Regions from separate parts of the Phormidesmis priestleyi ULC007 genome, predicted to be linked through region 2. Evidence: predicted binding sites of a transcription regulator. Region 2 holds the regulator's gene; the other holds the start of a gene.
What was found. The regulator NtcA, encoded in region 2, controls nitrogen genes in cyanobacteria. The targets are predictions, from matches to a motif close to TTTGTANNNNNNNNTACAAA.
Positions count from the first base shown of each region.

Region 1: the regulator NtcA is predicted to act here: its motif matches at 1,260-1,279, upstream of C7B65_RS07805 (DUF4327 family protein).

Region 1 covers NZ_PVWG01000006.1:92,917-98,126, forward strand. Annotated here, with positions in the region: gene dapF (diaminopimelate epimerase) at 1-836, shown strand, start outside; gene C7B65_RS07805 (DUF4327 family protein) at 952-1,143, opposite strand; gene pdxA (4-hydroxythreonine-4-phosphate dehydrogenase PdxA) at 1,376-2,383, opposite strand; gene petM (cytochrome b6-f complex subunit PetM) at 2,575-2,679, shown strand; gene C7B65_RS07820 (ArsR/SmtB family transcription factor) at 2,737-3,156, opposite strand; gene C7B65_RS07825 (NAD(P)H-binding protein) at 3,474-4,376, shown strand; gene C7B65_RS07830 (NAD(+) kinase) at 4,482-5,210, shown strand, end outside.
Region 2 covers NZ_PVWG01000009.1:82,441-99,366, reverse strand. Annotated here, with positions in the region: gene aqpZ (aquaporin Z) at 1-610, opposite strand, end outside; gene C7B65_RS10520 (hybrid sensor histidine kinase/response regulator) at 1,079-2,404, opposite strand; gene hisB (imidazoleglycerol-phosphate dehydratase HisB) at 2,539-3,186, opposite strand; gene fabI (enoyl-ACP reductase FabI) at 3,285-4,085, opposite strand; gene ntcA (global nitrogen regulator NtcA) at 4,400-5,071, shown strand; gene C7B65_RS10500 (hypothetical protein) at 5,156-5,593, shown strand; gene pgeF (peptidoglycan editing factor PgeF) at 5,604-6,380, opposite strand; gene C7B65_RS10490 (M23 family metallopeptidase) at 6,697-7,821, shown strand; gene C7B65_RS10485 (hypothetical protein) at 7,869-8,153, shown strand; gene ribE (riboflavin synthase) at 8,159-8,839, opposite strand; gene C7B65_RS10475 (bifunctional nuclease family protein) at 9,158-9,664, shown strand; gene C7B65_RS10470 (aldo/keto reductase) at 9,748-10,869, shown strand; gene C7B65_RS10465 (peptide chain release factor 1) at 10,871-11,287, opposite strand; gene C7B65_RS10460 (hypothetical protein) at 11,475-12,230, shown strand; gene C7B65_RS10455 (substrate-binding domain-containing protein) at 12,178-13,359, opposite strand; gene C7B65_RS10450 (phycobiliprotein lyase) at 13,375-14,004, opposite strand; gene C7B65_RS10445 (hypothetical protein) at 14,460-14,831, shown strand; gene cobT (nicotinate mononucleotide-dependent phosphoribosyltransferase CobT) at 14,869-15,981, opposite strand; gene C7B65_RS10435 (DUF2232 domain-containing protein) at 15,978-16,748, opposite strand; gene C7B65_RS10430 (hypothetical protein) at 16,741-16,926, opposite strand, start outside.

The DNA.
Region 1 (5,210 bases), on a different contig from region 2:
TTGTCAAATATCACGGACTCGGCAACGATTTTATTTTGGTCGATAATCGTGCCTCAACTAAGCTTCGTTTGACCCCTGACCGAGCCGTTAAGCTGTGCGATCGTCACTTTGGCATTGGCGCAGATGGTGTAATCTTTGCTCTACCTGGGCAAGATGGCACCGATTACACCATGCGAATTTTTAACTCTGATGGGTCAGAGCCAGAAATGTGTGGCAATGGAATTCGCTGTCTGGGTCGATTTTTAGCAGACCTTGAAACCACCGATACCGAAGTCTCCAAGCAGAAATATCTGATTCACACACTGGCAGGCGTGATGACTCTAAAGCTCGAAGCAAACGGGCAGGTCACAGTCGATATGGGAATGCCTTACCTATTAGCCGCAGAGATTCCAACCAGCTTGGTGGATGCCGATCTCAAGGTCATTGACCAACCGCTAGACGTGGCGGGTCAAACCTGGCAGGTGACGTGCGTCAGCATGGGAAACCCTCACTGCATCACATTTGTGGAAGATGTGGCTGCGATTTCTTTAGAGCAAATTGGACCTCAGTTTGAACATCATTCAGCCTTTCCGCAGCGCATCAATACTGAGTTTATTCAAGTAGTGCGATCGGACTATCTAAAAATGCGTGTGTGGGAGCGAGGCGCTGGAATTACATTAGCGTGTGGTACAGGGGCGTGCGCTTCGCTAATTGCGGGTGTGCTGACGGGTAGGTGCGATCGCCGCGCCACGATCGAGCTACCCGGTGGCTGTCTAGAAATTGAGTGGGCAGCCGACGGACGAATTGCTATGACGGGCCCGGCGACGAGAGTGTTTGCAGGAAACTTAGAAGTGTGAATTAAATAATATCGGTTATTTACAAGAACAATGGGCACGGCAATGCCCTGATGCAACTTCCGGGATTTAATTCACGATCTGTAGGGCTGGTTTTCTAACTCAACCCTCAAACTTTTTAGTCGTTGTCCCAAGTTTCGTGCCCCATCAGATCACCGATGCGATCGCGCAACAAAAAATCACATTTTTCTAATTCGCCCTCCATACAAACCCATTCACGAGAAGGAATGTGCTTGCAGAGGCTATAAATTGGCTGCTGGCGGTTGACCACTCCTTTCTCTACGAGTTGGCGAACCTCGTCTTGAATCATGGTTAAAGAGTACTGTGCTAGTTGAACCATCATCGCCCTCCTGCAACTGGTGCCATAAATTGGAGCAAAACTTAAAATGTCAGGAAATTATTGTTATGTAGCTTCTACAATCGCGCTTTGTAGTAACCTATACTGAATAATTTCTATTTTCGGGGTGAACTCTTCCCAATCATATTAAGAACTGTTACAAATGTCAGTAAATTATAACTTTCTAACTGAAATTTTACAGCGCCTATTTTCGTGCCAATGCGATCGCAAGCTGAATCGCTGCCTTCATGCTGGTGGCATCAGCAACTCCTTTCCCAGCAATGTCAAAGGCAGTGCCGTGATCGGGAGACGTGCGAATAAATGGTAGCCCGATCGAGGTGTTAACTGCCCGATCAAACGCCATCAGCTTAACTGGAATCAGCCCCTGATCATGATAGAGCGCTAGATAACCATCGTGAGCTATTACAGGTGGATTCGCTCCATACCACGCCTGTCCTGGTTTTACCCAAAGCGTATCTGGTGGAATCAGCCCATCAAGTTGGGCTTGAGGAAAGCGGCAACGCATCTGCTCTAACCAGCCTAACAGCCAGTCGTGTTCTTCCCGTCCGAGTTGCCCTTGTTCGCCACTGTGAGGATTTAAACCTGCGATCGCAATTCGCGGCTGTTCAATGCCAAACGATCGCCCTAGACATTCGATCAGAAGTTCAAGTTTGAGCGTCATCAAGTCAGGCGTAAGCGCATCTGCCACTTGCCGCAGAGGAATGTGCGTCGTTGCCAGCAGAGTTCGCAACTGCCAGTCTGTATGGGGCGATCTTGCCACAAACAACATCCCAAATCGCTTCACGTTGGCTCGTTCTGCTAGCAACTCGGTTTGTCCTGGGTAGAGGTGTCCGGCTGCTTTCCAGGCAGATTTGGCGATCGGGGCAGTCACGATCGCCTCGAATTCTCCAGCCAGGGTGTGCGCGATCGCGGATTCTAAATACTGAAAGCTTGCAGCCCCACTAGCCGCATTGCCTATTCCCAAAGTAATTGGTTGCTCTAATGGAATATCTAAAAGAGTCAGCCGACTGGGATTTGCCAGATCGCAGGTTGCAGCCAAACGATCGTAAGTCTCTTGAAGATGAGCCTGACTGCCAACGATCGTCACCTCTGCACTATCAGTCACAGACGCATCAAACAACGCCTTTAAAGTCACTTCTGCCCCGATTCCAGCCGGGTCACCTACCGGAATCACTAAACGAACACGATTCATAAAGACGGAAAACTAAAGGACAGCGCAATCAGACAACCTCAAAACTTCTTCATCTACACCCTTTGCAGAAAACCCGCTACTGAACGGTTTACAATACTTTCTGCGGGTCTACTAACTTAAGTAAACACACCTGCTTACAAAACTGGGGTCACGATCGACCCATAAAATTCAAGTTTAGGAGGATTCGATCAATGTCTGGAGAGATGTTTAACGCTGCTATTCTATCGTTCACCCTGATTCCCATTGGCTTAGCCCTAGGATTTTTGCTGCTTAAGATTCAGGGTGGTGAGGAATAGTAAAGAGTGAAAAAAGGGGAAAAGCGAGAAAATTCTGCTTTGACCCTTTGCCTTTGATCAGTCGTCTGACTCATCAAGATGTTCAGCTACTTCTCGATAAAGGTTGAACACATGATTGTCTTTAAGAGAATAGAAAACATTGCGCCCCTGCTTGCGATAACCCACTAAACGCATCGCTCTGAGCGATCGCAGTTGATGAGACACGGCTGATTCAGTCATCTTGACAACAGCAGCGAGGTCACACACGCATAGTTCTTGAGTTGCCAATGCTGACAAAATTCGGAGCCGATTGGCATCTCCTAGCAGCGCAAAAAACTCTGCCATTCGCTGGGCTTTCTCGACGCTGATCAGGTCTCGGTTTAACTGCCGCACCTGACTCAGATCGACAGGATGTTGAATAGTGCAGTTTAGATCGTCAGAGGTCTGGCTGCGATCGACCTTAAAATCACTGACATGGGCAGAGTTTAAGTTACTCATAAAAGTTCATGTAGCTGAACCGCTTAAGCGATCAGCAGAGAAGAAGGCTGCTTTTAGGGTAGCTTAACAGACCCCAAGGCAACACATGCCCAATATGGCGGCTTGTTTTGAGGGACGATCGCAACACTCTTCTTGAGAATCTCATCTGAATGGGGGAAGTTTCTCCGTTTGGTCGAAATTTCTGATAGAATCTGACAAAAAGTTAACAATTCGTCACGAATTCCTCATGAGCTTATTAATTGTGGGTGCCACTGGCACTTTAGGAAGACAGGTGACTCGTCGCGCCTTAAGATGAGGGGTACGAGGTGCGGTGTTTGGTGCGGAGTCTTAAGAAAGCTGCCTTCTTGAAGGAGTGGGGCGCAGAGTTAGTAACGGGCAATATTTGTGATCCTGAAAGTCTCCCGCCAGCATTAGAAGGCGTGACAGCAATCATTGATGCGGCAACCGCCCGCGCCACCGATTCTCTCAGCATTCGACAGGTAGATTGGGATGGGAAAGAAAATCTGATTCGAGCCGCAAAAACGGCGGGCATCGATCGCTATATTTTCTTTTCTATTTTGGATGCTGAAAAGTTTCCCAAAGTGCCGTTGATGGAGATTAAAGCCTGTACTGAAAAGCTTTTAGCCGAATCAGGGTTAAATTACACTATCCTGCGTCCCTCTGGGTTTTTGCAAGGCTTAATTGGTCAATATGCGATTCCGATCTTAGAAGGGCAAGCCGTTTGGGTGATGGGTGACACCTCTGCGATCGCCTACATGGATACGCAAGACGTGGCTAAGTTCGCGGTGCAAGCGCTGAAGGTGCCTGAAACTGAGAAGCAATCCTTTCCAGTGGTGGGGTCAAGAGCCTGGGGTGCCTATGAGATTATTCGTTTATGTGAGCGGATGTCTGGCAAGCAGGCAAAAGTTTCACGGATGCCGATCGGCTTGCTGCGTGCCTTCACCCGCTTTGCCCGATTCTTTCAGTGGACTTGGAACATCGCCGATCGGCTGTCTTTCACCGAAGTGGTTGCAACGGGTAAACCCTTGAGTGCCCCGATGGATGAGGTCTATAAAACCTTTAAGCTAGACCCGGAGGATATGACGACATTAGAAGCTTATATGCAAGACTACTTCGGTCGGATTCTCAAAAAACTGAAAGAAGTCGAAGTCGCTCAGGCTCAAATCAAGAACAAGAAGAAGCCAACTGCCAAAGACGGTCGAACCTATCCCCGGTTTTAGATCGAGCGATGGGCGTTGAGTTGCTTAACTTAAATCTCATCGCTCTCATGGGGAGTGCTATAGTCCCAATTATTCGTTTTTCTGTTCTGATACGGACTTTTGCGCGTGCCTAAAGCTGGCATTATTTACAACGACGACAAACCGATCGCTTGTCAAACGGCTAGGGAGCTAAAAGATAAGCTAATTTCGTGCGGCTGGGAAGTCATTCTAGCAACGGGAGCGGGTGGAATTTTGGGCTACTCCACGCCGGGAAGCCCGGTTTGTCATGCTCCGATCGATCAGCTATCTCCTCCAGGGTTTGATGAAGCGATGCGCTTTGCTGTGGTGCTAGGAGGCGACGGCACTGTTTTGTCTGCGTTTCGGCAGGTGGCTCCTTGCAATGTGCCGATTTTGGCAGTCAACACAGGGCACATGGGGTTTCTCACCGAGACTTTGTTAGAGCAGTTGCCAGAAGCGATCGAGGCAGTTTTGGCAGGTGACTACGAGGTCGAAGAACGCACCATGCTACAGGTGCAAGTCTTTCGAGAAAACACCGTTCTTTGGGAAGCGCTCTGCTTAAACGAGATGGTGCTGCATCGAGAACCACTGACCAGCATGTGCCATTTTGAGGTTGAGATTGGCAAGCACACTCGCGTAGACATTGCGGCAGATGGCATTATTTTGTCTACGCCAACTGGCTCGACGGCTTATTCGCTCTCGGCGGGAGGGCCCGTGATCACGCCCGGAGTTCCGGTGATGATCTTGGTGCCAATTTGTCCGCATTCGCTGGCATCTCGCGCTCTGGTGTTTGCTAACAGTGAGCCTGTGACGATTTTTCCGGCAAACCCCAACCGC
Region 2 (16,926 bases):
AAACCTGTCCGAGCAGTTCGCCGCCCACAATCAGCGCAGGGCCGAGACTCCGAGCCGGGTTGACTGAGGTGTTGGTGACCGGAATGCTGATCAGGTGAATCAGCGTTAAAGCGAAACCAATGCCGATCGGAGCAATGCCTTGAGGGGCACGAACATCAGTCGCACCCAAAATAATCATCAAGAAGAAGAACGTCAGCACGACTTCAATCACCAGACAAGCCAGTAAGGAGTAACCACCGGGAGAGTGCGCCCCAAACCCGTTGGTCGCTAGTGGGTTTGAGCCAGATAGCGTGAAGCCTGGTTTACCGCTGGCGATCAGATAAAGCAGACCCGCGGCAGCAATTCCTCCTAGCACTTGCGCCACGATATAGCCCAGCAAGTCTGCGCCACCTCGAAATCGCTTGGCGACAAACAGACCAAATGAGACAGCAGGGTTAAGGTGAGCGCCAGAAATGTGCCCAAGCCCAATTCCTAGCGGAAAGAGTGTTGTTTCACCAATCTTTGCGGCATCAGCAGTGTAAGCAGCCGCTAAAACAGCGCTACCACATCCGCCAAAAACGAGCCAGAATGTGCCGAAAAACTCTGCAATGCAGCGTGTCATCAGTGACATTTTTTTATCCACTCCGTGATTTCAAGTGTGCGATTTGCCTTGTTAAAAGAAACATCAAACGATCGCTTTATAAATCGCGTTATAAATTGTTTGAAGCGATCGTCAAAATCTGCCAACGGGCAAAAATTGCAGAAGCAAATGTCTTTAAACTAGGCGGATGTTTCTATATGCAGAACAGGAATCTAGATACCCTCTTTTAATTCAGGCCAACAGAAGAAAATTAGAGTTTTCCTACGGTTGGATGTAAAAAGGGATAGTGTCGTGATTACGTACTAGATTTTAAGTAGAGGAAGTTAATTCTACATCAGCCATCATCCTGAGCTTAGGCAAGGCTTACGCCCCTGAGTCTAGATTTGCCCTGAGCCAAATTGCTGAAAAAATAGAGTTAATAGGATGTAGTGTGAGGTGCTGTCAGACTTAAGTCAGCTAAATGACTGAAAAAAAGAGGTTTTGTGGTGAGATGCCCGTCTACTCATCGATCGCCAAGGCAGTCGTTTTGTTAGCGATCGGCAAAGAAACCGTGATCAGGGTGCCCTGACCTGCCGCGTTGGCAATTTTTACCGCTCCGCCGTGTAATTCTGCAATCCATTTCACAACCGCTAACCCCAACCCCGCACCAGGGTTACCCGGAATCGAACTCGCATTGCTGGCACGATAAAATCGCTCAAACACTCTCTCACGATCCGCCACAGGAATGCCAATTCCTTGATCTTGAACGCAAAACACAATTCCATTTTGCTGATCGCACAACTCTATCTGCACCGTTCCCCCATCGGGCGAATATCGCAAGGCATTGGCGATCAGTTGCGTCACCATCTGTTTGAGCAACGCCGTATCGGCATAAATGACGATCGATTGCTCCTTGTGCTTTGTAAACACCAGACGATGAAGGCTATCGGGCGAAAGATGCCATTCCGCTACTAGTGTTTGACAAAACTCGGTCAGCTTCAGAGGTTGAGGATTAAATGGCAAAGAGCGAGCTTCTGCTTGCGCCAAGAAAAGCGTATTCTCTAGCATTTGCTGAAGGCGGCTGACACTCTCAGTAATGCGCTGAAAGTGACGATTGTTCAGCAAATTTTCTGGAGAGCCACCTTCTTTATGGGGCGATCGTGCCAACAATTCTGCTGAGAGGGTAATCACAGACAAAGGCGCGTAGAATTCACGAGAAATCCGACTCATTAGCTCTGATTGGAGATCATTTGGGTGTTGCGCTTGAGCCAGAGCAGTTTGTAGGTGAGTTTGCAGATTGAGAAGTTGTTCGTTGCGATCGATGAGTTCTGATGTGCGTGTCTGCACTTTGATTTCTAGCTCTCGGTTCAACCTTTTTAGAACCGTTTCGGCAGCGCGACGATCGGTGAGTTCTTGCTGAAGCTGCACGTTTTGCGCTTGAAGCTGCTGTTGCAACTGACTGAGTTTCAACTGAGTCTCGATTCGTACTAACACTTCGGCAGGTTCAAAAGGCTTGGTGATGTAGTCAGATCCCCCAAAGCGAAACGCCATCACTTTATCGAGCGCTTCATCATTGGCGCTGAGAAAAATAATCGGGATATCGCGAGTGCGATCGCTAGATTTAAGAAAGCTGCACGCCTGATAGCCACTCAACGATGGCATCACAATGTCAAGCAAAATCAGATCGGGAGGATTCAAAATTGCCGCTTGCAGTGCCAACATTCCATCAGTCACTTTGCGAACTTTGTGCCCCTGTTGCGTCAACAACCCTGACAGCGATCGCAAATTGTCTATGTCATCTACGAGTAGGATATCGCCAACAGGTTTTTCAGGTTCGCTAGTCATGAGCTTGGAAAACTAGTAAAAAAAGTCACCTGCTGAGGGTCAGGCTTAAAGCAGAGTATAGCCACTAAACCCTTTTCTGAGAGGTTTACAGAGTGACTAGTCTTTTTCATCACCTTTGAGATAGATTGTCAAGCTTATAGTACGCCTTTAGAGCTAGGAATCGTATGGGCACGACGCGGATCGATCTCGGCTGCCATGCGGAGCGATCGCGCAAACGCTTTAAACGTCGCCTCGATAATGTGATGGGAGTTAATGCCGTCTAGCTGACGAATGTGCAGCGTCATCTGAGAGTGATTGACGATCGCCACAAAAAATTCTCGCACCAGTTGCGTATCATACGTTCCCACTCGCTGAGTCGGAATCTCTAACCCATAACTCAAGTGGGGGCGACCCGAAAAATCAAGCGCAATTTGAACGAGGGCTTCATCGAGCGGCGCAACAAAATGACCAAACCGCACGATGCCTTTGCGATCGCCCAGTGCTTTGGCAAACGCCATTCCCAGCGTAATTCCGACATCTTCGTTGGTGTGGTGATCATCAATCTCGATATCGCCTATTGCTTGCACCTCTAAATCAATCAGCCCGTGTGATGAAATCTGGTGCAGCATATGATCGAGAAAAGGAATTCCCGTTTTGGCAACGCACTGACCTGTGCCATCTAAGTTGAGGCTGATATGCACATCGGTTTCACCTGTTTTGCGGCTGACCGAGGCAGTCCGATTCCCTTCAGGAATGTAGGAAGGCGCAACTTGAAGACGATCGCTGGTCTGCATAGGAGTCATTTTGAAGATTATTTTCCATTATCTCTGCAATCCAAAAAATCCAGCAGCATTTTATTTTAGTCAACACTGCTGGATTTGCTGGTGGGGCGATCGCGTCCCTACTCTGCCGCGCTTTTTGATCCCGTCATCCCCATGATTTCGTATCCAGCATCAACGTAGATCGTTTGTCCCGTAATGCCGCTAGACAAATCACTACACAAAAACGCTGCCGTATTGCCGACTTCTGTTTGAGTCACCGTCCGACCCAGAGGAGCCACCGCTTCAACGTGGTGAATCATATCTAAAATTCCGCCCACCGCCGACGAAGCCAACGTCCGAATCGGGCCGGCTGAGATCGCGTTAACTCGAATATTTTGTGCCCCCATCTCAGAGGCGAGATATCGCACATTCATTTCTAATGCCGCTTTTGCAATCCCCATGACATTGTAATTGGGGATCACTTTCACACCGCCAAAATAGGTCATCGTGACAATGCTGCCGCCGTTGGTCATCAAAGGTTTTGCAACGCCAGCCAGCTTGATTAACGAATAAGCACTGATGTCAAGAGCCGTGGTGAACCCAGCGCGACTCGTTTTGCTAAAGTCGCCAGACAGATCGTCTTTACTGGCAAAGGCTAGACAGTGAATGAGAATATCTAGCTGATTCCATTGGTCGCGCACCGTGTCAAACGTCGCCTGAATCTGGTCATCGTCCTGAACATTTAACGGCAAAAATAAGCTGGGCTGCAATGGCTCTACGAGTTCGGCAACCTTTTTCTCCATCCTTCCCCGTTCATCGGGCAGGTAGGTGATGCCAAGATTTGCGCCCGCTTTGTGGAGTTGTTGAGCAATGCCCCACGCGATCGACTTGTTATTGGCAATTCCAGTCACCAGAGCGTTTTTTCCAGTCAGGTTCAACATAGACATTCATTTCAATAGCATCTACAAGACTACAGTGCGACGGGTAACGGTTGAAGTGCAAATCGCTTTACTTAGCGCTAGGATGTGGGCAAATCTTAATTGAGTTATTGAAAAACTTGAAGTAATAACAGAGTCCCTACCCGGTTTTCAGAAAACTTCCGGCTGCTAGAAGAAATAAGGTAGTATTAGGCACAAAAAGTACCGCGAGAGTGAGTTTAAGTGTTCTAAAGTCATCAATCTCTCACAGAAAAGTCTTAGATTAAGGCTCCGTCGATGACAGGGAGAAAATTGGAGTAGGAGTTACGACAAAGGAAATGGTAGTGACCAAAGAGCGACCCTTAGCAACGATGTTTCGTCAGATTGGTGGAGGAGCCTTCCCGCCAGTCGTAGAGACGTTTGAGCGCGGCAAGACGATTTTCTTTCCAGGCGACCCGGCAGAGCGGGTTTATTTCTTATTAAAAGGGGCAGTGAAGCTCTCTAGAGTTTATGAAGCAGGTGAAGAAATCACCGTTGCCCTACTGCGCGAGAATAGTGTCTTTGGCGTGTTATCGCTGATTACGGGGCAGCGTTCCGATCGCTTCTATCACGCGGTTGCGTTTACCCCGGCTGAGTTGTTGTCGGTGCCGATCGAGCAAGTCGAAAAAGCGCTCAAAGACAACCCCGAATTGTCAATGCTGATGCTGCGGGGTTTGTCGTCTCGAATTCTGCAAACTGAGATGATGATCGAAACTCTGGCCCATCGAGATATGGGTTCTCGCCTAGTTAGCTTCTTGCTGATTCTCTGCCGCGATTTTGGGGTTCCTGGTCAAGATGGGATCACGATCGATCTGAAGCTCTCACACCAGGCCATTGCTGAAGCGATCGGCTCAACTCGCGTCACAGTGACTCGGCTGTTAGGCGATTTACGTCAAGACAAAATGATCTCAATTCACAAGAAAAAAATCACGGTGCATAACCCAGTCACCTTGAGTCAGCAGTTCACTTAGTGATCAGGTAATTCCTGTAACTAATTGATCCTTGTTTCTGTAAATACGATATTCTGTAAAAGCACTAAATCGTAAATACAGAACATGGTTAATAAGAAAACTAAAACTGTCTCAAAATCTAATGGAACGTCAGCACCCACCAATCTGAATGAGTGGGCTGGTGGAAAAAGTGCTGAAGAAAGCCCTGCTCCTGAGGCCTCGGTGTCTGTCGCAGAAACTGTTGCAGCAGCAGTAAAACCTGTTGCCGAAAAAGCAGCTCACGTTGCTAAAAAGATCACAAAAACAAAAGCTGTCGCACCGATCGAAGGGGTGCCTGACGAAAAAGCAGTCGAAATCACCTCCAAAAAGTCCGCTAAAGATACTAAAGATCAGTCTTCTGAGAAATCAGTGAAAATGAAACGGCTGACTTTAGATATCTCTAAGCCGTTGCACAAAGCTATCAAAGCTAAAGCGGTCGAAGAAGGCATTCCGATGGTTGATATGCTGCGATCGCTGCTAGAAAAATATTATGGCAAAAACTAGAAGGCGGTGATTAGGTGCTGACGATGCCTGACCACTGAGCTTTCTTTAATTTTTCACGTCGGTATGAAAAGAAATTCAGAGAGTCTTGATAGGTGCAGTGAGGCGCGATCGCGATCTGTTCTTCGCCAAGTCCCAATCGCTCTAGTTGCAGAGCATTAACTCGTCGCACATCTAATCGCACTCGCCCCGATGTCGAGTCAGACAGCACTGGAGAATTGGGCATTTCTAGTAATCGTTCTACGTTCGCGTCTAAAGAACTTTCTAAATCGAGGTTGATGACAGTCGCTCCGACCTCGACTGCCACATGAGTAGAAACCTGATAGACTTCCCCTGCGATCGCTGGGCCCATCGCTACCCGCAAATCTTGAATTTGGCTCCCTTGCTGGCAGAGACGCGCGATCGTGCCGGGCACAATCTTTTGAGCCGTTCCCCGCCATCCCGCATGGACAGCAGCCACTTGACCTGTCTTGACATCCGCAATCAGCACTGGGGTACAGTCAGCGCTGCAAACCCACATCGCTTGACTGGCTTGCTCCGAAATTACTCCATCGGCATCGGGTAGATTCTCATTCGTTAACGGAGTTGGCATTTCTGACGGTGCCAACACGACGTTGCCATGCACTTGTTTAGCGCGATATGCCTGAGCAAATGGATACAACGCCTCCGTGATCTCAAAGGGCGATCGCGGTGCAAACTGTTGCGTAAAAAAGCCGTGTTTCCAGGGCGCTAGCAGACTAGACGTTAAATAGGGTAGATGATTCCAAGTTTGCCAGTGCCAAGTGTGCATGACTAATCGAGACTGCGGGGTGATAGGGTCACGTTCACTTTAGCAATCGATCGTTGTTTTTAGCCTTCTAGAAGCGCGTTAGCTTCGCTCCACGTAGTATTTGCCGCTTTGCGAGAAAGTCCGGGTGCGCTCAGAAGAACCTTGAAGAATATCTCTGGAGTAGACTGCGTGTTAAGTTTCGACAAAGGTAATGGTTGAAATATTATGATCTAAGCGATCGTTCTCGCAGGGCAGGTAAACTGGAACCTGGCAACGAGCATTCTCGACAAGTGTCACATTACACCAGCGCAGCAAGCAATTCGTGAGGAGATTGATCATGACTCAGCAACCCAACGTGACCCGCCAGAAAACTTTTTGGGGGCAACGTTTTTTAATCAGGCGGTTGAGTTACTTGAGCGGAGTTGGCATTTTGGGCAGTGGGGCAGCGATCGCTCAAGCTCCGTCTAATGTGCCCCCGGTGATCATTTCGGCTCCGTCAAGCTCTCAGTCTGCGTCGCCAGCAAGTGCCCTATCAAACGAGAGATTGTCATCTACGACCCTCGGTGCTGCTGCCCTAGCCCTGCCCGAACGTTCAGCCCCTGCCGATCAAGTGCAAATCGACGTGCAGCCTACCCAAACTTCTCCTGCTGTGACCCCGCCTTCAGAATCGTATGAGGCACCTAGCACGATCGTGATTACAAATCGCTCGTCGGGCTGTGAGATCACGCTCAATCAAGGACAGGCGATCGCAGATGGATCATGTGGCAGTCAACGCCCAGTTGCAAGCGCATCGGTTCGGAGGAACATCGGAGCGATCGGGGGCGAGGTCGAGTCTGTGCAAGTGAGCGCGACTCCAACTATTAGAAGTTTCTCTAGCAGCCCAGAGGCGAGTGTAACGACTGCCGCCGCACCTGCCTACAGCTTTGTGAAAGACTACTATAACCGCACAATTCGCCCCTTAGGTCGCCCAGGGAATGGAAATCTACGGCTGATGTTCCCGCTCTCGATCCCGGTTGAGATCACGTCAATTTTTGGCTGGCGAATTCACCCAATCAGTGGCGATGCTCGCTTTCACGCTGGCACAGATTTGGGCGCGCCGATGGGGACTCCCGTTTTAGCAGCGCTGGCAGGTCGAGTGGTTTTAGCAGACTTTTTTGGCGGCTATGGGTTAGCGATCGCCCTCGAACACGACAACGGCAAGCAGCAAACGCTTTATGGGCACCTCTCAGAGATCTTTGTCAAACCGGGCGAAGCCGTCAAACAAGGCACCGTGATCGCACGGAGCGGCAGCACTGGCAACTCTACGGGGCCTCACCTGCACTTTGAGTTTAGACAACTGACGACCGAAGGCTGGGTCGCTCAAGATCCAGGGGTGCAGCTAGAGTCTGCGCTGGCTCAGTTGGTGAAGTCGCTCCAAACGGCTCAAAAGGCACCCGTTCAACCAAGCAACGGCAAATCTTAGAGCAGACTTGGCGATCGCGCATTCACCAAACAACTTTCTATCCTGAAATGAAAACTATCGAAACGATCGCGCATGTTGCTCCAGATGGAAAGCTGACGCTCCAGCTACCTGCTGACATTCCCCCAGGCGATCACAAAATTGTCCTTGTGATTGACGAAGTGCCGATGTCTCAAACTGAATCCTCAAAAGAAAGGAGTAATGCTTGGAATGTTCTCAAGAAATATGCAGGAACCGTGAAGGATCTGCCGGAAGATTGGGCGATCGAGCATGATCATTATCTCTATGGCATACCCAGGCGCAACTCTCAAGAACCTTCAATGCAGCATTTTTAATGAATTTACAGATAGCCATGTTCCGCTAAAAAATCGGGACTGAGGACAGCAGGAGAACCGATCGCGATTTCCCCATGACTGGCAGAACCCGATCGTAGAAACTTCTCAACATACTTACCCAAAATATCGCCCTCTAAATTCACCCAACTGCCTGGGCTGAGGTGACAAAGGTTGGTTTCCTCATAGGTGTGCGGGATCACTGCGACCGTGAACCAAGATCCAGCCGGATCACAGTTAGCAACGGTCAAACTAATGCCGTTAATCGCCACACTTCCTTTGGGGAGAATGTAGCGGGCAACTCGCTGACTCGCGGTCGTAAACGTCATTTCCCAAGAGCTTGCGGTCTGCACTGCCGATTTGAGCATTCCTGTACCGTCAATGTGCCCTGTGACAAAGTGACCGCCCAACTTGCTGCCAACACGCAAAGAGGTTTCGAGGTTGACACGCTTATTGCCAGTGTTCTGAGACAACGTGGTGCGCTCCGTCGTTTCAGGAGAGACAACTGCCACAAACCCCGATCCCAAAATCGCAGTCACGGTGAGGCAAACCCCGTCAACGGCAACACTATCGCCGATCGCTAAGTCTTTCAAAACTAGGGGGGCCGTGGAGTTTGAGCAAGCAATCTGAAGATGTTCAGATCCTAAAGTTTGAAGGGTGCCAACGGTTTGAATTAGTCCTGTAAACACGATTCTTAAAGGGGTGTAAAGGATCAGGATTTTAGCAATAATCTACGATGGAGCTTTAGCGGCGAAAGGCTAGAGTCAAGGATTCAGAATTTAGATTAGAATTAATCTTTTTTAGAAACTTGATGAAATGAAGAAGTCTGCTTTATTTTGTCAAATTCTGAGGCGGATCATTTAGGATCAGGGCAGAGATCAGGGCATACTTAGTATTGCATCCCTGTTTGAGTGTTCCCAAAGCGGGTGTGCTAGATAGTTGGCTGACTTTGTATTATTCACGAATCTAACGTTTCTCTCGCTTCAAGTGTTCTAGAGGCTATACCGATGATTGAAATGAAGGTCGCTGGAATCGCATTAGACGCGGCAACCCGCAGCCCGATCGTACTCCTCAAAGATGGGACTGACCGCCGAGCGCTGCCGATCTATATCGGGCAAGACCAGGCAAAAGCCATCATCAGCGCTCTAGAAAACCAGACACCGCCGCGTCCTCTCACCCATGATCTATTTGTCAACTTGATGGAGTCGTGGGAGATGACCCTAGAGCGAATCGTTATTCACTCTTTACAAGATAATACGTTTTATGCGGTGCTGATTGTGAACCAAGGGGAAGCGAAGCGAGAAATTGATGCTCGTCCTAGCGATGCGATCGCGATCGCCATTCGCACCAATAGCCCCATTTGGGTCATGGAAGAAGTCATTGCTGACGCTTCAATTCCAGTCGATCGCGATGCCGATGAAGCCGAGCGCAGAGCTTTCCGCGAGTTTCTCGACCAACTTAGCCCCGAAGACTTTAGCCAACGGGGACGATTTAGCAGTGGCGAGGCGCAGTAGACCAAAACCTCCGAGGTTTAAGCCACTCTGTCGGTCACGATGCTTGATTCTTGGTTAAAACCTCCGAGGTTTGCGTAAGTCCTGTGAGTTATCGTCGCTTTGGTCAAACCAATCTTTCTCTGTCGGTCTTCTCACTGGGAATGATGCGCTGTTTGGCATCTGAAGACGTTGCCGAACAAACGGTTAGACGCGCGATCGCGCTAGGAATTAATCACTTAGAAACCGCTAGAGGCTATGGCAAAAGTGAGCAGTTTTTAGGGGCGGCATTGCAAAATGGGCTGACTCGATCGCAGCTTTACATCACCACAAAAATTGCTCCAACTCCCGATGCAGAGACGATGGAGCGTGCGATCGACGAGTCGTTACAGCGATTAAAGGTTGATTATCTAGACACCCTCGCCATTCACGGCTTAAACACCTGGGAGCATCTGGCCTGGGTAGAAGCTGAAAATGGCTGTATGCAAGCAGTGCGGCAAGCGATGGCAGACGGACGGGTTCGTCATGTCGGGTTTTCAACTCACGGATTTTTAGATGTGATTTTGGCCGCGATCGCCACCAATTTTTTCGAGTTTGTCAACCTGCACTACTCGTTGTTTTTTCAACGTAATCAGGCAGCGATCGAGCTTGCCGCTCAGAAAGACATGGGCGTGTTTATCATCTCTCCTGCCGATAAAGCCGGGTTACTTTACACTCCTCCGCAAACGCTGATTGACCTTTGTGCGCCCTTTTCCCCGTTGGAGTTGAACTATCGATTTCTTCTCAGCAATCCGGCGATCACGACTCTTAGCGTCGGAGCCGCTAACCCAACAGAACTCGATCTACCACTGATGAAGGCAACTCAGTTTCTAGAGGCTGAAGCAGCTAGCGCACTAGCCCGTCTGCAAACCCAGCAAGCCCAGACCCTCAAAACTGATTTGTGCAGCCAGTGTTATGCCTGTTTGCCTTGCCCAGAAGGGATTCATATACCAGAAGTTTTGCGATTGCGAAACTTGACGATCGCCTACGACATGACTCGCTTTGGTGAATATCGCTACCGGATGTTTGAAAATGCAGGGCACTGGTTTCCGGGTAACAAAGCAAATCGGTGTAATGACTGTGGCGACTGTCTGCCGCGCTGTCCAGAAAATTTGGATATTCCGACGCTTTTAAGAGATGCTCATCAGCGATTAAATGGCAAACCAGGACGGCGGTTGTGGCAAGACTGACCTACCGCCAATAGGGTCGTCCTTTCCAAAAGACTCCGACGACAACTCCGATTAGCGAGACCACATTGACCTCAGGAACCATTGCAGTGGGAAACGGCACAAACGATTTAAGAAGCAGCCATAACGCCACACAGGGAATGAGGGCCCATAACGTCGAATTTGTGATCATCACCTGGCGAAACCAGCGTTCTAAAACCGCGACAGCGAGTGCTCCAATCCCAAGGGGAACGGCGAGTTCGATCAGCACCCCGATCGGGGAACTCAGCATCTTAGTCAAAAGATTCGAGATCACAGGCACTGAGGCAGCCGTCTGCGTAAGGAGAACATCAAAGGCGATCGCAATCAAAACCGTAATTAAGGAAATCTGGAGTAAGGAGATCCACGGAAGAAATTTTAAGCGGCGGAGAGGGTCATTCATGGCAATTGATTAAAGAAGTTGACGATTAGCTCATGCACTTTTTATACCAGCGATTTAGAACAGAAATAGGGTGACATTCTAAAATCAGTCTTAAACTAAAGATAGGCACCCATCGATCTCCTGACTATGATGGGGAGGGCAATCGCGAGATCCTTGTCCGCTACAGTTCTACACGAGTTTTGAGCGCATGAATCAAGGTGAGGCAATGCAACAACCGTTCCAAACACCAATAGCCTGGTCACAAACGCTGATCGGAGTCAGTTTGCTCTGGGTCACGATCGGGGCAAGTGAGAAAGCAATTTCCGCAGAAGTTCCTCCTAGTGTCACCGCACATTTATCTACTCAAGCTGCCCTACAGCCCTCTTTAGAACCCCTTAATCTCAGTCAAGCCCAGCAGGGTAGGTGTGGCGCATCATCTACTTTGGGTGTGACAGATCAATCGATTTCTCAATACAATCTCACAGTTCCTAGCTTTTGGTGGACGCGAGATCAAATCTCGGCTCAACCTCAATTTGGCAGCAAATTGCTAGATAGCTGGCTCGCCTGCCCTGGTCAAACTGATGGTGCCAGCAGAGTTGATTTTATCGTCAATCAACAAGTGTGGAGTCTATTAGATTATTTAGACCGCTATGGGGTTGTTCAGCAGCTTGGCAAAGTTGCTAGGGGCTTTAGCTACAATACGCGCATCTTTAACCGCCAAGGAGGGCTGTTAGCCGCCTACACCTGCAATTTTGCATCCAATAACGGGGTTGCGACAAGGGAACTCACTGATAGACAGCGTGGGGTGAAAGTCGCTTCAGCCGACTTATCCAATCCTTCACCTTTGGCTTCTGCGATCGTTTGCAATCTGGCTCTCGACTCTGGTGGCAGAGCGGGGCTTCGAGGTCGCCCTAGCCCGCTTGACGGACTTTCTCCCAGAGGTTCTGGTACGATTCAACCGTAGATCTAGGCAGGGGTCGTAGAAACTCACTGCGATCGAGCAACACCTGCGACGGCAGTAATAAAGAATTTTTTTGTAACTCTTCGGGAAACGTCGCTACATCGAGAGCATTAAGCATCGGAGATGCCGCATCACTCAGTAAAGAAAGCTGAGGCGCAATTTCGGAAGTCCAGCAGAAGTTGATCCACTGTGAGAGCAGCGTTTGTGTCGCTGGTGCTGACTGACTGGCAACTGGATGAACCCATAAATCTGACCACAGTGCCGTCCCCGATTTGGGAAAGACCGCTCCGATCGGTTGATTTCGCTGCATTAACGGCAATGCGTCAGTAGACCACCCCACTGCCACCCAGGTATCTCCTAACAGCAACGGTTGCAGATAATTATCAGAACTGTAGAACTTGACTTGCTGATGCAGCGATCGCAGTTCAGTTTCTAACGAAGGAACGGTTTTAAGGTCGATCGTGTTGTAAGACTTGCCTAACCGCTTTAGGGTCAGACCGATGACTTCTCGTGGCTGGTCGAGCAAAGAAATGTGTCCTCGCAGATCGTCTCGCCACAGATCACTCCAATCAGTCGGGGGCTGAAGATTTTTTTCGCGAAAGAGATCGGTGCGATAGAGAATGACGGTGCTGCCCCAACGGTAGGGAGCCGCCCAAACCGCACCCTTAGGGTCAGGCAAACCTTGCTGATTGCGAGTCACGATCGTTCGCCACTTAGCGGGCATCTGTTGCCACTGCTGCCACAAACTTGGGTCAAGGGGCTGAATTAGCTTTTGCTGAATTGCGGTTGCCAACCAAAAATCGCCTAAAGTGACCAGATCGGCGGGGTTCTCTGCTGAGGGTTGGCTCAAAAAAGGAATCTCGATCGGCGATCGCTGAGGCGGTGGCTGATTTCTAGGTTGCTTCCAAGTTTGCAGGAGCGTAAACAGCGCTTGCAGTTGAGATTCTGGTTTGAAATCTAGGTTGACCGACTGTCCTGGCAAGCTTTTACGAAACGCACCGACTAGCTGCGCGGGCACCGAGTTTTTCAGCAGTCTGATCGTCAGCGCTGCCTGATCTTGACGATTACACCCAGTCAATAGTGTTCCTAGCGCCAGCGCTCCTGCCCCGGTCAAAAACGATCGTCGCTCCATCAATTTCAATTTCCCCTACTTTTTCTTCTCGACCCCAAACCCGACCAGCGTAATCACCGAAGGAACCTTGCCTTCGTCTCGTTGATAGGTGACGATCGTCCGCAGTCGCAAATTGGGAGAGAGTAGTCGCATCTGATCAACCGCCACCGATCGCTTGTAGTGAGTCGTCATTTCTAGCGTCTGGCGCGTGGGTTGATAGGTAAAGCGACCTGCGATCGACCCAGATTCTGAGTAGCCTTCATCTCGCAAATAAAAGCCTTGAATCACTTCACCGTCAGTTACCTCAGCCGCCAGAGGAAGGGGCAGGTTTGGGGTTGACTTGATCGAAGCAACAGAGCGATCAGGCACAAACAAAGCGTTGAGATTCATCGCCACCCGTTCGTCCTTGTCAGACACTGTGTTGAAGGCGATCGCGAATCCAGAAAATGGTTCCTCTGCTTCTGCTGATCGAGAAAAATCAACCTGCAAAGAATCTGAAGATTGACTCACAGAATTTAGAATGCGCTGTTTTTCTTCCTCAGTCAGCGCATTCACTTGAAACTCGGTGTAAGACCGCTCAATCTCGCCAGTTTGAACAAAATGATAGGTTCTTTCTGTAGTCCAAAACCCAGCGCAGACTGAAAAAAACTCTTGAAGGGTTAGCATTCGCTTTATTCAAATTTATCGATCAGTCAGTGTTCTCCACATCTAGCAAAAATAGCTGTCCTGGAGAGCGTTTTAGGGTAATCACTCTTAGAAGCATAACATCTGATCTGAAAGCCTAGTTTCGCAAAACTCAATCATTTTTTTTGAGACTGATAAAAACCCTGAAGTTTCTATTTCAAATCGCCTACTTTTTTATTTTTTAGCTTTGAATAAAACTAAGCCTTAATCGTCATCAGTAATCAAAATATCTCTCTTGAATTTAAAGGTAAACTTAGTTTAATTTTTGTCTTTATAGCTTGGTTTGTAGCCTCTCCCTTAAAGCCACGACTTGATTGTTTCTCTAGTGACATTTTGTCTCCCCATCAAAAGTTAAATGATTCAGGACTATCTAGCCTAAACGAATTTCGTTCGCCTAAAATGAGCGGTATTAAAAGTAGGGGTAATTGGGGCAAAAGATGGACACGCTACAGAAGCAAATTAATTCAATGAATGGCAAGATTGACGGGCTGCACCAAGTCCTTGAACAGTTAACGGGCAATCTCTCCCAGGTTGTCACCGAGATCAAGTCATCTTCGGGCAATGGCAGTAGCTTTTCATCGTTTGGAGGCAGTTCGGGGCGCTATTATCAAAGCCCTCGCAGCACTGACCCATTGATGGAACACAAAGATGTTTTAGCCGATAGCCACGCCTCTGAGTCTTCTATGCAGGGCGGCGAAAAAGCGCTTTCTCCAGAGGTTCAGATTCAGCGACTGACCGCGCAACTAACGGCTGCTTACAATCGCATTGCGGCGCTGGAAGAACAACTTTTAGCACAACGAGTTCACTAAAAAAAGGGTGAAGGGTGAAACCGAAAGATTCGTGTCCCTATCTCCCTTTTTTTAGGTTGTCATTTGCCGTTTGATAGCGATCGACTAATGCTTCGATCGTGGCTAACAGGTCTGCCTGCGTCCAGTGTTGGGAAAGATGGGCGGCGATCGCGCAGCCTCCTGCACCCACACCTTCTTTCACATATCCCTGCTCATAAGACTGCAACTGCGAATGGCGAGAGGTGGCAAAACTGAGTTGAGTGGCGATCAGGGGCACTGAGGAAAGTTCTTGCGCTAATCCAACTGTATCACCCGTCGGATCTTCGGCAACCCAGCGAGTCGTGCCGACGATGACATGTTCTAGATTCCAGAGAAGGGAATGACTTTGAGCTAGTGCCTTTGCTAGTGCATACACGGCTAACATTTGTGTTCCACCTGCTAGCAGAACGCCACATTTGCGACTCGCAGCGATCGTCATTCCAGCAACCACGATTTGCATCGGGTCGCCCACAGCGGCAACCAGCGCGAGGGGATCGCTAGTGGAAGGAAGGGTCGCGAGTCCTTGTTTGACGAGATCCCACTTTTGGGTATGGTTGCAGACCGGATGACTGCTGTTAACTTTGCCTGCTGCATTGATTCCTAAGCCTGTGAGCAGTGCTAAGGCAGTGGTGGTTCCGCCAACCACACACTCACCCAAAATCAAATAACTATCAGTAGCGCGATCGGCTAGTTTGTCTCCCCAAAGAAGTCCTTGCTCAAAAAGATGGTGAACGATCGTCCAATTCATGGCTTGCCCCGTACTCAAACAGCGAGATGGGTGTCCTCCTAAGTCAATTGCTGCAACAGCCGGGGTGTGGGGCAATCCCGCATTAAATAGCTGAACGGGGATGGCTTGCGCTTCGACGATCGCGCGAGAAATTAAGACTGGAGAGGCACCCACATGAAGGGAAGGCAGTGGGTAACGAGGACTAGTTTGCACGCCATTGATCAAAAACTCAGCATCCGCGATCGCCGTATACTGCCGATCGGCAGGAGTTGCCCCAGCCGCAGAAATTCCAGGAATCAGTCCAGTTTCGGTGAACCCCAACACGCAAGCAAAGAGCGGCGATCGTCCCCGATAGCGCTGAAGCCATTCTTCGGCTTGTCGGTGTTGCGTATAAATAGAAATCATTCAGAGTCTAGTAACACCTGTACCCAATTAGGCGGACGGGGGATTGGGGTGTTGAGGCGATCGCACAAAAACCACGAGACGATGTGTACCACAAATAAATACACAGCGTTTTGAACAAAAATCATTCCGATTACAACGGCTTGCACCAGGGGCAATGAGGGCTGCATCAACAGTCCTAGCTTGAGAAACAGCCACTCTAAGAAGTTTGTGATCTGGTTGGTGCCATAGAGCCAGAGATCGTCGCCTGACAAAACAGACAGCAGCCCAATGCGAAAGAAAGTGCCAAATACGCCCAAGAGGGTTGCGATCGCGATCGAGGTGGCCCAATTTGCGCGACGATACCACAGCGTTCCTAACAACACGCCCATCACCCCAAAGGGCATCACAAACTGAATGCTGCGAACTGGCCCAATCAGCACCGACAGCAGTAAGCCCGAAACTAAAGCTGCCATCCAAGCGGCTCGATTGCCCCAGCGCAGATAGACGAGGGCGATCGGCACCGGAAAGAAAACCTGCAAAATCGGCCCCATCGGAAAGTAGGAGTTGACGAGCCAGATTAAACTCGCAGCGCTGGCCAGAAATGCGGTTTCGACGAGCACGATCGGACTGGCTGGGTCAACATTTCTGACATAAGGGCGGCGATCATCAGATTTTTGAGTGTCGGGTACGACATCTTCGGTCCAATTTTCATCTGCCTGAGAAGTTTCTGAGCCAGATTGAGGCGGTGGATTTAATTTGGAGGCTTTGTCACTTTGAGGATCACTCATGCAAATTTAGCAAAGCGGGCAAATCTACTCTAGTGCAAAACTTATAGACTGAGACGAGCAGCCGCGCCAAGCTTTCACGCCCAAAAATTGCCCATAGATTAATGGACAGACAGACACTACCCAGCGTCAGCAAAATAAACGTCGGAGCCATCACCACGCCAACCAGGAACCAGGTAGT